One region of the Cupriavidus sp. 05L411 genome, then DNA from elsewhere that is predicted to be linked to it. Evidence: predicted binding sites of a transcription regulator. Region 1 holds the regulator's gene; the other holds the start of a gene.
The links. The regulator FliA, encoded in region 1, starts transcription of late flagellar genes. The targets are predictions, from matches to a motif close to CTAAAGTTTNNNNNNNNNNNGCCGNTA.
Positions count from the first base shown of each region.

Region 2: the regulator FliA is predicted to act here: its motif matches at 2,886-2,912, upstream of AC1DQR_RS28340 (YjfB family protein).

Region 1 is NZ_JBFTOQ010000005.1:196,063-207,784, reverse strand. It holds gene flhB (flagellar biosynthesis protein FlhB) at 224-1,366, shown strand; gene flhA (flagellar biosynthesis protein FlhA) at 1,363-3,450, shown strand; gene flhF (flagellar biosynthesis GTPase FlhF) at 3,464-5,905, shown strand; gene AC1DQR_RS07860 (MinD/ParA family ATP-binding protein) at 5,909-6,727, shown strand; gene AC1DQR_RS07855 (RNA polymerase sigma factor FliA) at 6,768-7,484, shown strand; gene AC1DQR_RS07850 (flagellar protein FlhE) at 7,481-7,912, shown strand; gene AC1DQR_RS07845 (flagella synthesis protein FlgN) at 8,106-8,564, opposite strand; gene flgM (flagellar biosynthesis anti-sigma factor FlgM) at 8,619-8,924, opposite strand; gene flgA (flagellar basal body P-ring formation chaperone FlgA) at 9,092-9,811, opposite strand; gene flgB (flagellar basal body rod protein FlgB) at 10,034-10,444, shown strand; gene flgC (flagellar basal body rod protein FlgC) at 10,452-10,859, shown strand; gene AC1DQR_RS07820 (flagellar hook assembly protein FlgD) at 10,874-11,545, shown strand; gene flgE (flagellar hook protein FlgE) at 11,602-11,722, shown strand, end outside.
Region 2 is NZ_JBFTOQ010000030.1:28,546-32,810, forward strand. It holds gene AC1DQR_RS28325 (SMP-30/gluconolactonase/LRE family protein) at 1-844, shown strand, start outside; gene AC1DQR_RS28330 (hypothetical protein) at 866-1,597, opposite strand; gene AC1DQR_RS28335 (S1C family serine protease) at 1,653-2,693, opposite strand; gene AC1DQR_RS28340 (YjfB family protein) at 2,929-3,225, shown strand; gene AC1DQR_RS28345 (sensor histidine kinase) at 3,287-4,265, opposite strand, start outside.

The sequences.
Region 1 (11,722 bases):
CTGCGTGCGCCCCTTCGCCCGGGTGCACTGCCGGAGCGCCCCCGCCGCCAAGGCGGGGGCTGCGCATCGCGCATGCCGCCCCTCCCCCGCGCGCCGCGCCCAAGCGGCGCCATCGCGCAAACAGCGCCAGAATCCCAGTCCTATTCCGGCTAATGCCCGCCGGTCTGCGCTCCGATAATCGATCCTGACGAACGGCCGCATGCCGCTTCGTAACGGAGCGGCCATGTCCGAAGAAAGCGATCTCGAGAAAACCGAACCCGCCTCAGCGCGGCGCCTGGAAAAGGCGCGCGAAGAGGGGCAGGTCGTGCGTTCGCGCGAGCTCGCCACGCTGATCATGCTGATGAGCGGCGTAGTGGGCCTGTGGACGCTGGGCGGCACGCTTGCCAACAAGCTCGATGCCGTGTTGCACGCTAGCCTGGCCTTCGAGCCGGCGATTGCCTTCGACACGACGCGCATGATGTCGCGCTTTGGCATCGCGGTCTGGGAGGGCCTGCTGGCCTTCCTGCCGCTGCTGCTGTTCTTTGGCGCGGCAGCGCTGGCCGGCCCCATGCTGCTGGGCGGCTGGATGTTTTCCGCGAAGTCTTTCGCCCCGGATTTCTCCCGCCTCTCGCCCCTCAAGGGGCTGGGCAGGTTGTTCTCCTCGCAGTCGCTGGTGGAGCTGGCGAAGGCCATTGCCAAGGCGCTGCTGGTTGGCAGCGTCGCCGGCTGGGTGCTGTGGCGGCGGTTGCCCGAGGCCATCGCGCTGATGAGCGCGCCGATCCACGAAGCGCTGCTGCACATGCTGGAGATGGTGCTGAGCTGCTCCGCGATGGTGGCGGGTTCGCTGGTGCTGGTGGCCGCGCTCGATGTGCCCTGGCAGTACTGGACCTTCTACAAGAAGCTGCGCATGACCAAGGAAGAGGTCAAGCAGGAGCACAAGGACAGCGAAGGCGACCCGCACATCAAGGGGCGCATCCGCCAGCAGCAGCGTGCCATGGCCAAGCGCCGCATGATGTCGGAAGTGCCGAAGGCGGATGTGGTGGTCACCAACCCCACCCACTTTGCCGTGGCGCTGCGCTACGAAGAAGGGCGCATGAGCGCGCCGCGCGTGGTCGCCAAGGGCAGTGACGCCGTTGCCGCGCGCATCCGCGAGATTGCCGTCGAGAACGGCGTGCCGTTGCTGTCCGCGCCGCCGCTGGCGCGCGCACTGCATCGTCACGTAGAGCTGGGCAGGGAAATCCCTGCCGGCCTGTACACCTCCGTGGCCGAAGTCCTGGCCTGGGTCTATCAACTGAAGCACTGGCACCACAGCAGCGGCCCGCATCCGGCGGCACCCTCCGATCTGCTGGTGCCTGACGAGTTAGTCGTACCGGAAAGCCAAGCATGAACGCATTGACCTCGCTGTTCAAACTGCCGGGGGGCCAGACAGGCGGGCAGATGAAGGCCCTGGCCGGCCCGCTGCTGATCATCATGATCCTCGGCATGATGATCCTGCCGCTGCCGCCCTTTATCCTGGATCTGCTGTTCACGTTCAACATCGCCCTGTCGATCATGGTGCTGCTGGTGGGCATGTACACCCAGAAGGCGCTGGACTTCGCCGCCTTCCCGGCGGTGCTGCTGTTCACCACGCTGCTGCGCCTGTCGCTCAACGTGGCCTCGACCCGGGTCGTGCTGATGGAAGGGCACACCGGGCCGGATGCCGCGGGCAAGGTGATCGAGGCCTTCGGCCACTTCCTGGTCGGCGGCAACTTCGCGGTGGGCATCGTGGTGTTCGCGATCCTGGTGGTGATCAACTTCATGGTCATTACCAAGGGCGCGGGGCGTATCGCTGAAGTTGGCGCGCGCTTCATGCTCGACGCCATGCCCGGCAAGCAGATGGCGATCGACGCCGACCTCAACGCTGGCCTGATCAATGAAGACGGCGCCAAGAAGCGCCGCGCCGAGGTCTCGCAGGAATCGGACTTCTACGGCGCGATGGACGGTGCCAGCAAGTTCGTGCGCGGCGATGCCGTGGCGGGCCTGATGATCATGTTCATCAACGTCGGCGCCGGCATGGTGGTGGGCATGGTGCAGCATGACCTGGACTTCGCAACCGCGGTGCGCAACTACACGCTGCTGACCATTGGCGATGGCCTGGTCGCACAGATCCCGGCGCTGGTGATTTCCACCGCTGCGGGTGTGATCGTTTCGCGGGTCTCCAACGAGCAGGATGTGGGCCAGCAACTGACCGGCCAGCTGTTCTCCAATCCGCGCGTGCTCTACCTGACCGGCGCCATCATTGGCATGATGGGCATCATCCCGGGCATGCCGCACTTCGCCTTCCTGGCCTTTGCCGGCGCGCTGGTGTGGTTCGGCCGCTATGTGGCACGCCGCGACGTGGCGCAGGCGCAGGAAAAGACGCGCGAGGAACGCGCTCCCGCGGTGGCGCCGGAATCGACCGAAGCCAGCTGGGACGATGTCACCCTGGTCGATCCGCTTGGCATGGAGGTGGGCTATCGCCTGATCCCGCTGGTGGACCGCGCGCAGAACGGCGAGCTCCTCGGGCGCATCAAGAGCATCCGCAAGAAGGTGGCGCAGGAGATCGGCTTCCTGGTGCCGGTGGTGCATATCCGCGACAACCTGGAACTCAAGCCCAACGCCTACCGCATCACGCTCAAGGGCGTCGAGATCGGCCGCGGCGAAGCCGCGCCCGGGCAGTGGATGGCGATCAACCCCGGCCAGGTGTCCGGCGCGCTGCCGGGCACGCCCAGCCAGGACCCGGCCTTCGGCCTGCCCGCGGTGTGGATCGAGAGCGGCCTCAAGGAACAGGCGCAGACCTACGGCTACACCGTGGTGGACGCAAGCACGGTAGTGGCGACCCACCTCAACCACCTGATCCACATGCACGCGGCTGAACTGCTTGGCCGCCAGGAAGTGCAGGCGCTGCTCGACCGCATCGCCAAGGAATCCCCCAAGCTCACCGAAGACCTGGTTCCCAAGGTCATCACGCTCACCGCGTTGCAGAAGATCCTGCAGAACCTGCTGGACGAAAGCGTGCCGATCCGCGACATGCGCACCGTGCTGGACGTGGTGGCCGAGCACGCGCCGAAGGTCAGCGATCCCAACGAGCTCACCTCGCTGGTGCGCGTGGCGCTGGGCCGTGCCATCACCCAGCAGTGGTTCCCCAACGGCGCCGACCTCCAGGTCATCGGCCTGGACGCTGGCTTGGAGCGCGTGCTGTCGCAAGCGCTCACTAATGGCGGCGGCATCGAGCCGGGCCTGGCCGATGCACTGCTGCAGCAGACGCAAGGCGCGGTGACCAGGCAAGAACATCTGGGGCTGGATCCGGTGCTGCTGGTGCCGCATCCGCTGCGCCCGTTGCTGGCGCGCTTCCTGCGCCGGACCATGCCGCAACTCAAGGTGCTCTCGCATGCCGAGGTGCCGGACAACCGAAATATCAGGATCACCGCCATGATCGGTGGCACAGCGTGAGGGGTTTCGCAAAATGAGCGTAGCTAAATTCGTGGCGGCCAATGGCCGCGAGGCTTTGCGCCAGGTGCGCGAGGCGATGGGACCGGACGCGGTGGTGCTGTCCAACCGCACCGTTGAAGGTGGCGTGGAGATTGTCGCGATGCGCGACACCGATCTCGGCGCCATCTCCAGCAACGCGCCGGTATTCACGCCGCCGCCGGCTGCCGCGGTCGCTGTCGACGGCGCCCTTGGCGACCTGCGCGGCGAGCTGCAGACCATGCGCGCCATGATGGAGCGCCAGTTCTCCGGCGTGGGCACGCACAGCCTGCCGTCGATCGGCGGAGACCCGTTGCGCGATTCGCTGTTTACCTGGTTAGTGACCGCTGGCTTCTCCGGGCAGCTCGCCCGTTCGCTGCTGGGCCACTTGCCGCTGGGCCATGACCGGCCTGCTGCCATGACTTGGATCCGCCAGGAGCTTGCGCGCAAGGTGCCGGTGCTGAACGACGAAGATGCGCTCTTTGCCCAGGGTGGCGTGCTGGCGCTGGTCGGCCCTACCGGCGTTGGCAAGACCACCACCACCGCCAAGCTGGCCGCGCGCTTCGTGCTCAAGCACGGCCCGGAACGCCTGGCGCTCCTGACCACCGACACGTTCCGGATTGGCGCGCACGAGCAATTGCGCATCTACGGCGACATCCTTGGCGTGCCCGTGCACGCGGTCAAGGACGCGGCCGACCTGCGCTTTGCGCTTGCGGCGCTGACCGAGAAGCACCTGGTGATCATCGACACCGTGGGCATGAGCCAGCGCGACCGCAACCTGTCCGAGCAGATTGCCATGCTGGCCGGCGTGCAGGCGCCGGTGCAGCGCATCCTGCTGCTCAACGGCGCCAGCCACGGCGACACGCTTAACGAAGTCGTCCACGCCTACCGCCACGATGCCACGCCCGACGGCGGCATCGACGGCTGCATCGTCAGCAAGCTGGACGAGGCCACGCACCTGGGCTCCGTGCTCGACGTGGTGATCCGCCACCGCCTGCCGGTGTACTACGCCTCGACCGGCCAGCGCGTGCCCGAGCACCTTGAGCTCGCCAACGGCGCGGCCCTTGTCGAGCGTGCCTTCCAGACGCCGCGCCGCGGCTCGGTGTTTGCCGACGCGGAAGCCGCGCGCCGCGCCATGCCCGCGCAGGACGATGGCGAAGCCACGCGCGCGGCCAGCCCCGGCGGTGCCGACGGCATGCTGCGCTCGCTGACCGACAGCGCCAACGCGGTGGGCGATTGCGTGGAGCAACTGAACGCTGGCAGCTATAGCTTTGAACTGGTCCGCTCGCTGTGGCAGCAACGCAATGAGAGCGCATCCTCGCCGCGCCTGATGGCGCAGCAAGTGCGCGAGGCCGCCTGCCGCGACCTCGCCCGCCATTGCGACCGCTTCGTGCTGTCGCTGAGCGCCACGGTGGCCACGCCGGTGGCGGGACGGCGCGCGCCGCGCCCCTGGCAACACACGCTGTTCCTGGCGGACCGCGACGGCCTGCCGCTGGCGGCCGCCGCCGCGCCCGCCGGCCGCACCGGCCCGGCGCTGCAGGGCGGCCAAGGCGGATGGGAAGCCGATGCCGCCACGCTGTGCGCTGCCATCGCCGCCGCCCGTACCGTGGTCAACGTACTCGACGCCATGCCTGCCGCCCCCATGCTGGCACGCTGGCAGCAAGCAGGTGAGCGCTGGCTGGCCACCGCGCGCAAGACCACCCGCGTGGCCAGCGGCGGGGCTGCCGTCAAGCTCGACGCGCTGGCCGAGACGCTGACCTTCCACGCCGTGCAAGACATGGACTATCGCGGCCGCGATGCTGTGCAGTGGATCGCGCAAAGCCCGGTACGGGTGCTCGAAGGCCAGGCACGCGGCGCCCGCTCCGCCGCCGAGGGCGGTACCGAGGCAGGCTTGCTGGTGTCACGCGTGGTCGACCGCGAGAACGGCCAGACGCTCGCCGTGCACTATCTGCTGTGCGACCCGGCGCTGTCGGCCGAGGGCGCACAACTGGCCCGCTGGGCCCGCTGGGCCGAAGCCGGCGAAGCGCAACTGCGCACGCTGCGCCATGCGCTGGACCACCTGGGCCAAGGCGACGGCGGCAATGAACCCGCACAGGCTGAAGCGCAGGCCTGCGCCCGCTTGCTCGCGCTGCAGATGGGCGTGGCCGCGCTGCGCCTCGAGCAGGCCAGCGACGATTCGGTCGGCGCGTTCCTGGCCCGACTGACCGGCCGTGCGCCGGCTCGCCAGGCTTGCGGCGCCGCCGTGCTGGTCGAAGGTATCGGCCGCCTGCTGGCCTTGCTCGACGTGCTGGAAAACTATCCGGCCCGCGGCGGCCGCGCCACGCAGCCCGCTGTTCAGGAAGCCCCGCCAGAGACGTTCCAACTGGGCGGCGCCGGCGGCCTGCTCGAGGCGCGCATGAGCGGCAGCCGCGTGTTCGAGACGCTGGCGCAGGGAGAATAAGCCGTGAATTCACTCGCATCCGACCAGGCGGAAAGCCTGCGGCGCATGCTGGCGCCACGCGCCACGCGCCGCATTGCCGTGGTCGCAAGCGATGCCGGTGCCGGCGCCACCACGGTGGCACTGGGGCTGGCCAACGCCCTTGCCCTGCAAGGCGAACGCGTACTGCTCGTCGATGAGGACCGCTTCGGCGCCCGCGCCACGCGGCTTGCCGGCGCCATGCCGGAAGGCACCCTGGCCGCGGTGCTGGGTGGCGCGGTGACGCTCGATGCTGCGCTCGGCAAGCGTCCCGCCGGCACCATCGCCGTGCTGCCGGGCAGCCCCCAGGCCAATGGCGACCTGCAGTTGCTCAAGTCGTTTCGCACGGTGCTCAGCGACGCCCGCAGCGATGCGGATGGCGGTTTGTCGCAAATGGCTGGCGCGGCGCACAACCTCATCGTGGTGCTGCGTGCGGAGCCGGCCTCGATCAAAGCCGCATACGCCTGCATCAAGCAGCTCAATCACTTGTACGCCTGCCGGCGTTTCCACCTGGTGATCAATGCCGCCGCCGGGGACGCCGCCGCCAATGCGGTGCTGGGCAACCTGGCCCGTACCGCCAGCCAGTACCTTGGCGTTGAGGCCAGCCCCGCGGGCAGCCTGCCGCACGATCCGCTGGTTGAGCGCAGTACCGCATTGGGCCGCTGCGTGGTCGAGGCCTTCCCGGCCGCGCCCGCCACTGCCGCACTACGCCGAATTGCCACGGGCATTGCCAGCTGGCCAATGTCTACCGATCCCCGTTCAACCCTGTCGGTGCCGATGGTGCCGACGGCCACGGCCCTGGCTTAAGCGCCGGGACCTGCAAGCTAGGACTCACGAGAATTCCACCATGTATACGATTCAGGGAAAGCTCGAACAGACTGATACCGTGACGGCGCATGCGTCGCTGGTGCGTCGTATCGCCTTGCAACTGGCAGCCAAGCTGCCTGCCAGCGTGCAGCTTGATGACTTGATCCAGGCCGGCATGATTGGCCTGCTCGACGCCGCCAAGCGCTATGAAGACACCCACGGTGCGCGTTTCGAGACCTACGCCAGCCAGCGCATTCGCGGCGCCATGCTCGACGAGGTGCGCGCCAACGACTGGCAGTCGCGCAGCCTGCGCCAGTTCACGCGGCGGATCGAGCGTACCGTGCGCGGCCTGGAGCAAACGCTGGGCCGTGCGCCGCTCGATTCCGAAGTGGCGCAGGAGCTGGAGCTGCCGCTCGACGAATACCAGACGCTGCTCAACGAGGTCTATGGTTGCCAGTTGCTGCACTATGAAGACTTCGAGCGCTCCGGCGAAGAAGACTTCCTGGACCGGCACTTGAGCGTGAGCGATGACGGCAACCCCCTCACAGTGCTGATGGAGAGCGGCATGCGCCAAGCGCTGATCCGCGCCATCGAGCGCCTGCCGGAGCGGGAGAAGCTGGTGCTGTCGCTGTGCTATGACCAGGAGCTGAACCTGCGGGAAATCGGCGCGGTGCTGGAAGTCACCGAGTCGCGCGTGTGCCAGATCCGTAGCCAGGCGATTACACGGCTGCGTTCGCAGTTGCGCGGATTGCTGTGAGCAACTGGCCCAAGCGCTTCACCGCGGCGGCACTGGCCGTGGCGTGCTGCCCGGCACTGGCAGCGCCTGGCGGGCAGGCGCTGCATAGCTGGTCGGCTTCGGTGAACGGGCCTGCGCTGTACAGCAAAGGCTTGCGCACCGTTTCCGTCCCGATTTCACCGACAGGTTATTTACCGCAGGCGCAGGGCGTGATCACGACGGTGCGGTGGCGCTATAGCTTCTCGCGTACGCCGCCGAATGCACTGCAGGCTTACCTATGCAATGCGCAACGATGTGTATTGCTTTCGGGAGCTGAGGGTCTGACCGAGGCGTTTAGCGGGGATGACGCCGCCAAGGGCTTTGTGTTCGCTTTTCAGGTGCCGGGGAAGGGCGCGTTGACGCCGGTTTTGATTGGGCAGGCCAATGCGGTGACGGTTGGGTTTCGGTGAGGGGGCAGGGTTGCTTAACCGCAACTGCAGTCCCGCTACCCCAGCCGGGCGGCAATCACGGCTACACCGAATCGTCTTCTGTTCCCGCTGGATTGCTCTGCCCTCTCCCAATTGTGGGAGCGGGGCCGGGGGAGAGGGCGGGCACTCGCAAGAACGAGAAGCCACAAACTACCCAACTCAACCGTTACCTAATTCAACCAGTCGCCAGACTGACCCCTTGCGGCCCGGTCTGCGCGCGCCCGTCGCGCCCATAGAGCGTCGTGTTATCACCCCGTTGCCGCAACGCCAGGATCGCTTCCTCGGTGAACTCGAGATGCGCATCCACAACCGCGGCATTCAGGGCATTGGCGTCGCTTGCAGCGCGTGCCGCAAATACCAGCGTCCGCCATGCGGCTTCCACCGACGGATCGATCTGGCGTCCGAACAGCTGGCCACCCGCGCCGGTGCGAATTCCCATGGCGCCCATCTGCGCCTCGCGCGTGCGCGTCAGGGCGCCCAGCAATCCAGCCAGTTCTACCTTGCGTTCCAGCAGCCCGGCAAGGGCCTGGTAATCGCCAGTCTTGATCAGGCTTCTTTCTTCGCCTAGTACGGTGGCGAACTCCTGCGCGAGCTCGGTCTCGCGGCGCAGGTTCTGGATCAGGGACTGGCTCATGGCTTGCCTATCTTAGGGTGGGGTTGGCGATGCGGCCCGTAGCAAGCCGCGGTGTCAGGCGCCGCCGCTGAGTTCGCGCAGGGACGCGAGCAGGCCGTCGGCGATCTTGCTTGGGTCGATCTTGATGCGGCCTTCGGAGATGGCCTGGCGGATCTCTTCGACCTTGGCGGTGTCGATATCGTCGTCATGGTCTTCTACCATGCGCGCGCCGATCTCGCGCACCTGGGCCGACAGGGGACTGCTGACGCGTACGCTGGACGTCTCCGGGGCAGCCGTCGATCCGGGGGCGCCGGCCACGCTGCGCACGGCGCCCTCGATGGCGTCGCTCGGCCTCGACGAGGTGGTCTGATTGATCTTCACGATGATTCCTTGCTGGGTACCTTTGGCTTATCGGATGCTTGGGCCGAAACTTTAGGTCGAATTGCGACGCCGCGGCGCCGTTTTTCCGGCCCCGGAGCGCGCGATATTGTCTCATGAGCCGGCTCATGAGACGCGTACGCAACTCCAGGCGTCGCCGTCCCGATTTCCTATTGCTGTAGCACCACCGTGTCGCCGTTGCGCACCAGCGCATTGACCACCTGACCGCTCTTGAGCCGCACCTGGACGTTGTTGCCCACCGCAGCCTCGGCCATGACCTTGCCTTCGCTGCTGAGCTGGAACGAGTCGCCCTCCACCAGCACCGTCACGTTCTGGCCCTGGCGTACGGCAATGGCTTTCTTCAGCAGATCCATCCGCATTGGCGAGCCCATGGCGATGCGGTTGGCCGCTACCGCGCCGGTCACCTGTGCGGGATCCGTCACCACCGCGCGCGGCAGCGACGCCAGGTCGCCTTGGCGGACTTCCATATCGGCCGCATCGATGGGCTCGCCGGGCATCAGGTTACGCCCTGCCACATAGTAATCGGCCACCACCGACACGCGCGCTTGCACGTAGCGGGTCCAGGGGCGCTCGCCGGCGCATCGCACGCCGACCGAGACCCGGCCCCAGGGGGACGCGCCCGGCGGCAGGAACGGCTCGGGCAGCGGGCAATCCGGCGCGCGCCCGCCCGAAGGCGGCACCACCTGGATGGTGGCCTTGCCGGGCAGGCCGGCAGTCTGGCGTTCAAGGAATTGTTCGACCGCGGCGCGCACCGGGTCTTCGGGAAACGGCGAGGGCGGCGCCGCGCCGGCGCTGCCGGGCAGCGTGCCGCCGGCGGCCAGCACGCAGAGCAGGGCGCGCGCCGCGGCGGCCCGGAAACGAGGGTTCATGTGTACATCCAGGCAAGGAAACGACGCGGACCGCACCGCGAAAGCGGGTGCCGCGTGCGTGTCAACGGGTCCTATTGTAGGCAGCCCCACGTTCTTGCTCGAGTCGAAATGCGCGGTCTTCTTTGCTCTATTCGTGCGATTGGCATGAAGGGGCCGCCCCTAAGATGGCACACCTGAAGAAGGTCGACCTTCGTTGCTCTCCCCCTCCAGCGAGACACAGACATGATTGACAGACTCGATGCGGCGTTGCGCTTCCAACAAGAAGCGCTGAGCTTGCGGACCCAGCGGCAATCTGTGATTGCCTCCAATATCGCCCACGCCGACACACCCGGCTACAAGGCGCGTGACTTCGATTTCTCCAGCACGCTGGCGCAAAGCGTCGAGCGCGGAAAGCAAGCCGAAGGCGTGTCGCTGTCCACCACCTCGGTGCGCCATCTGCCGGGCGTGACGTCTGCGTTCGCCGACAAGATGCAACTCGACTACCGCATCCCGATGCAGTCGAGCATCGATGGCAATACCGTCGAGATGGACACCGAGCGCGTCGCCTTTGCCGACAATGCGGTGCACTTCGAGTCCGGGTTGACCGTGATGAGCGCCAAGATCAAGACCATGCTGTCGGCCATCCAGCAGTGAGCACGCCATGCCCGCAATGAACATCTTCGAAGTCGCCGGCTCGGCCATGGCTGCGCAGTCGCAGCGCATGAACGTGACCGCGTCCAACCTGGCCAATGCCGACAGTGCGGTCGGCCCCAACGGCCAGCCCTACCGCGCCAAGCAAGTGGTGTTCGGCCTTGCCGCCACACCAGGCCAGAACGACGTGGGCGGTGTGCAGGTGGAGGGCGTGATGGAAGATCCGTCGCCCCCGCGCATGGTGCACAACCCCACGCATCCGCTGGCCAATGCCGACGGCTACGTCACGATGCCAAACGTTAACCCGGTGGAGGAGATGGTCAACATGATCTCGGCCTCGCGTTCCTACCAGGCCAACGTGGAAGTCCTCAACACCGCCAAGAACATGATGCTCAAGACGCTGACCATCGGTCAGTAAAACCGGGATACGCAATGACCACGACTTCCTCCACAGGCAGCAGCACCAGCGCCGCCGGGATCGCCAATACCCTGCAAAGCGGCAGCGCCTCCGCCGCTGACCTGCAGAACAGCTTCCTGACGATGCTGGTCACGCAGATGAACAACCAGGATCCGCTCAACCCGATGGACAACTCGCAGCTGACCTCGCAGCTCGCGCAGATCAGCCAGGTGAGCGGCATGCAGACCTTGAACACCACGCTGAACTCGCTGCTGTCGCAAGTCAGCGCGAGCCGCGCGATGGATTCGGCAGCGCTGATTGGCCACACCGTGATGGTGCCGGGCAATGCCACCACGGTGGCCAGCGGCGTGCCGGGCCAGATCGGCGTGGACTTGCCGGCGACAGCCGACGCGGTCACGGTCAGCGTGCTCGACAAGGACGGCAACGTGGTGCGCACCATCGACATGAAGGGCCAGACCTCAGGCGTGCACGATATCGCCTGGGACGGCAAGAACGATGCGGGCGTCGCGGTTGCCGACGGCGATTACAGCTTCAAGGTCACCGCCACCGCTAACGGCAAGGATGTCGTGCCGGTCGCGCTGGTCTACGGCAAGGTCAACAGCATCAGTGGCGACTCCACGGGCGTGCTGGTCGACATCGGCGGCGGCCGCACCGCGCCGGTCGACGGCGTTCGCCGCATTCTTTAATCACGTGGCCACGCGCGAGACGCGCCGGCAGGATGTCAGGTAACTAGGAGAAAATCATGGGTTTCGGTCAAGGGGTAAGCGGCATCAATGCCGCCGCATCGAATCTGGACGTCATCGGCAACAACATCGCCAACGCCAACACGGTTGGCTACAAGCAATCGACCGCGCAGTTCGCCG
Region 2 (4,265 bases), on a different contig from region 1:
CGTGCGCTCCGAATGGGCTGATGCCAACAAGGGCGGAGCCTGCATCGACAGCTTCCTGGAGGGGCCGGTATTCGACCCCGCGGGCAACCTGTACGTGACGGACATCCCGTACGGGCGCATCCTGCGCATCTCGCCGGCCGGGGAATGGTCGCTGGTCGCCGAGTACAAGGGCGAGCCCAATGGCATGAAGTTCCTGAACGCGCGCGAACTGGTGGTGGCGGACTATCGCAACGGCCTGTTGCGCGTCAACGTGGACACGGGCGAGGTGACCACCTTGCTGGGACGGCGCAACGCGGAGCAGTTCAAGGGCGTGAACGACCTCGTGATCTCCCGTAATGGCGACTTGTATTTCACCGATCAGGGCCAGACCGGCCTGCACGATCCCACGGGTCGCGTCTATCGCCTGCGGCCCGGTGGGCAGCTGGACCTGCTGCTGGGCAATGTGCCCAGCCCCAACGGCCTGGCGCTGTCCTGCGACGAGAAGGTGCTGTTCGTGGCGGCCACGCGCGGCAATTGCGTGTGGCGCGTGCCGTTGCAGGCCGACGGCAGCGTGTCGAAGGTGGGGCAGTTCTTTACGTTCTACGGCACCAGCGGCCCCGACGGCATGGCCATCGACAGCCGCGACCGGCTGTTTGTGGCGCATGCCAGCCTGGGCTGCGTGTGGGTGCTGAGCAAGCGTGGCGAGCCCGAGGCGATCCTCGCCAGCCCGGCGGGCGCAACCACCACCAACCTGGCGTTTCAGCCCGCCGTTGAGCCGGGGCAGCCGCGCAAGGTGTTTGTGACCGAATCGGAAACGGGCACGATTCTGTTCGCGGATCTGGACGAGGCCGGGCTGGGCGTTTGATCCCGTTGCGGCCCGCGCCAGTCACTTCGGTGGCAGCAAATCTTGCAGGTCCCGCAGGGTTGCCGCGGTGGCGGGGCCCGCGGGCGCGGAGACGGGGGGCGCCGGGCGGGCCTGGCTGATCGTATTCGTGCTGCCGGCCGGGCCATTGCCGCCGCCGGCGGCGGCATGCGGCACGGCAGCCGGGTCGAGCCGGCCATTCTGGCCCAGCGCGATCTGCGCGCAGCCGGTGAGGAAGCGGTCCTTCTTCAGGCTGTTGGTGATGTCGATCGCCAGGACTGCAGCGCGTTCCTCGATCGGGATGATGGTGCCGCCGCGGCTGAACGTGTATTTGCCTTTCCACACCGCGCGGTTCTGCCTGACATCCGTCAGCGTCGTGCCATAGTCGATCGACAGGCGGCCGCCGGACGCATTGACCACGCCCCCGCCGTTGGCGATGGTCAGCACCGTATCGGCGGCGAACGTACGCATCCTGCCGGTCAGCGCGGTCGAGTCCAGCTCCAGCCCCGAGATCTCGTCGTACGCCGATTCCACGCCGCACTGCCGGGTCACCTCGCGGAACTTGGCCGCAAACGCTGCGGAGAAGTCGCTGTTCCACCCCATGCCGGTAGTGCCCAGCACATACATGCGGGTGGGCTTGCCGGTGTAGTCGCTGGCGCGGCTGGTCACGCCGACGGTGGTCGGCGCGCAGCCGCCCAGCAGCATCGACGCCACGGCCAGCGCGACGGGGGCGCTATTTCGATATCGGTTTCCCATGTCTTGTGCCCAGAGATAAATGGCGAGGCGAGCGGCTGCGGCCGGCGCCCGCTCGCTACTTCGTGTATGAAAAGTAATAGGGACTGGTGGCGGATCGCATGACATAGCGTCCGTCGGCCTCGGTCAGCCGATAGCACGTTTGCATCACGCTGAAATTCGGGTTGGCCATCTCCAGGCAGACCTGGCCGGTTTCCGGCTCGATGCGGTAGCGCCCGGACGAATAGCCGCGGCTGACGGAATTGGTCACATCCAGGCTGCCGCTTTCCCGGACCTGCATCCAGAGCGTAACGCCGGACGGCGCGATAGCATTGATCCTGCCAAGATGCGTGAAATGGCTGGCCAGCTCGGCCCCGGTCAGTTGCCTGCCCGGCGGGCCGGCTGCGGGCCGGGCCGGGGCGTAGGCCGTGGCGCCCTGGCCAGGCAACCCGGGCTGGCCAGGCGGGAGCGCCATGGCAGGCGGGGCGGCGGATGCCGTCTCGCTACGGAATTTCTGCAGCGCCAGCGCGGACCGCGCCGGCACTTCGCTGATCCACTGCGCGGGAATGGCAAAGTTGATGTTCTGCGCGTCGGTCCGCATCAGGTAGGTAATGCCGACGAGTTGCCCGTCCGTGTTGAACAGGCCGCCACCGCTGGAGCCTGGGGAGATCGGGGCGGTGGTCTGCAGGCGGACGATGCGGTCGCGCTCGTCCTTGTTCAGCGAGGAGAGCAGGCCATCACTCAGCGTCAGCTCGTAGCCGCGCGGTGCGCCGATGGCGTAGACCTTCTGCCCCACCTTGAGCGCGGCCAGCGGCGCGATCTTTACCGCCGGGGCGGTGAGGCCCTTGGCGCGCAGGATGCAGAGGTCGCGCTCGACATCGGCGTGCACCAGGCTGGCGCCATACGTGACCTTCTCGCGTCGGATGCTGATGGACTTGCCGCTCTTGAGCACGTGGCAGTTGGTGACCAGTTCCTCCGGCCCGATCACCACCGAGCTGCCCAGGCCGAACCGCGTGCCTTGCGCGTCAAAGACGGATACCACCCAGATGCTGGGCGATTCCCGCTCATAGAGTTCGGCCGAATCCAGCGCCAGGCAATCCGTCGAGATGCCAAAAGCCAAACACGAAATAGCGACGCTTCCCGCAATGTTTTGCGCCCGACCCATGATGTTCATTCTGGTGACTGGTTTCGCCGGATTCAGCCGCCATCCTGACGGTGCTGGCTGTCTGGTCTTTCCCGGCCAAAGCGGCCAGGCTGCCTATGATAAACGTTCCGGATGCCAAGCGGGCGGCCCGCTAATGCGGCAACCGCGCTAAAGATTCCCGGTTGATGGCCGACAACATGGATGCTGGGAGGTGCGCTTTCCCGCTGGCTTCAATGCCAATCGTGGCTTCAATCGTAGCTTCAGCCGTAGCTTCGAACGTAGCTTCAATCTCAACCTCAATTTCAACCTGGAAGACCAGTCAATGGATATTTCCCTCGTCAGTGCGGCTAGCAACTCGGGCGGCGATCCGGTGCCCACCATGATGCTGCGCAAGTCGCTGGACCTGCAGGCGCAGAGCGTGGCAACCCTGCTGGGCTCGATGCCGCAAGTCAGCGTCCCGGCCAGCAATCCCCCTCACCTTGGCCAGAGCATCGACATCAAGGTCTGATTCCGGCAATCCGATAACGGAGCTACCCGCGCCCGGGTTGACATCAAACGGGTGCGGGGGGCTAAACGGCGGAGTCGGGTGGCTGCGGCGCCAGTGCAAACGTCAGCCGCACGGTCGTCCCTTGCGCCGAAGAGCGCAGGTCCAGCGCCGCCCCGATGGCTTCGGCACGCCGGCGCATATTGCCCAATCCCCGACCGTGCGCGGCAGCCTCGGGCGTAAAGCCGCGGCCATTGTCGTGGATCTCGATGACCAGGGTTTGCTGGGCGGCATCATGGTGCGCCGAGACCCGGATAGCGCTGCCGCTGGCATGCTGCATGGCATTGGAAAACACCTCCAGCAACAGGTAGTGCAGCTCACGCACCCGCTGCGGCGTCAGGTCGTGCAGCGCCGGCAGGCGCGCCACCTGCCAGTCCACCCGCAATCCCGCCGTCTCCAGCCGCGGGCCAAGCCGGTGGCACAGGTTGCCGAGTACGGTGGCCAGGTCGCCGCCGGTGTCCTGCAACGCGTCGACGGATAGTTTCAGGGCATCCAGCGCATGCTGCAGCTGTTGCTGCAACGTGTGCGTGGAAGGGCTGCCGGAGCGCAGCATGGAGAGCATGCCCACCAGCTGGCTGCCAAGCCCGTCATGGATATCGCGCATGATCCTGCCGCGCTCCTGCAGGGTGGCCTGCTCGCGCTCCATTTCGCGGGAGTGGCGGTACATCGCATGCAGTTCCTGCTCCTTGCGGGAGACCGCGCTGTCCAGCTTCTGGTTCAGGGCAGCCAGCATGCGCGTGGCGCGCGTGTAGCGGTCGACCAGCAGCCAGCCCATGGTCAGGCTGAAAATCAGCGACACGTAGCGGGTGACGGAGGAGTCCCAGTAGTCATCCCCGATCCACCAGACATGGATCAAATCCAGCACCGAGATGAGCAAGGTGAGGCCAAGGGCGGCGGCAATCGCCGTGCGCTCACGCTCCGGACGCGTCACGGCGGCGCGGACCAGCACGGCCACGATCGACAGTGCCATCGCAACATTGACGACCACATTGGCCAGCACCATG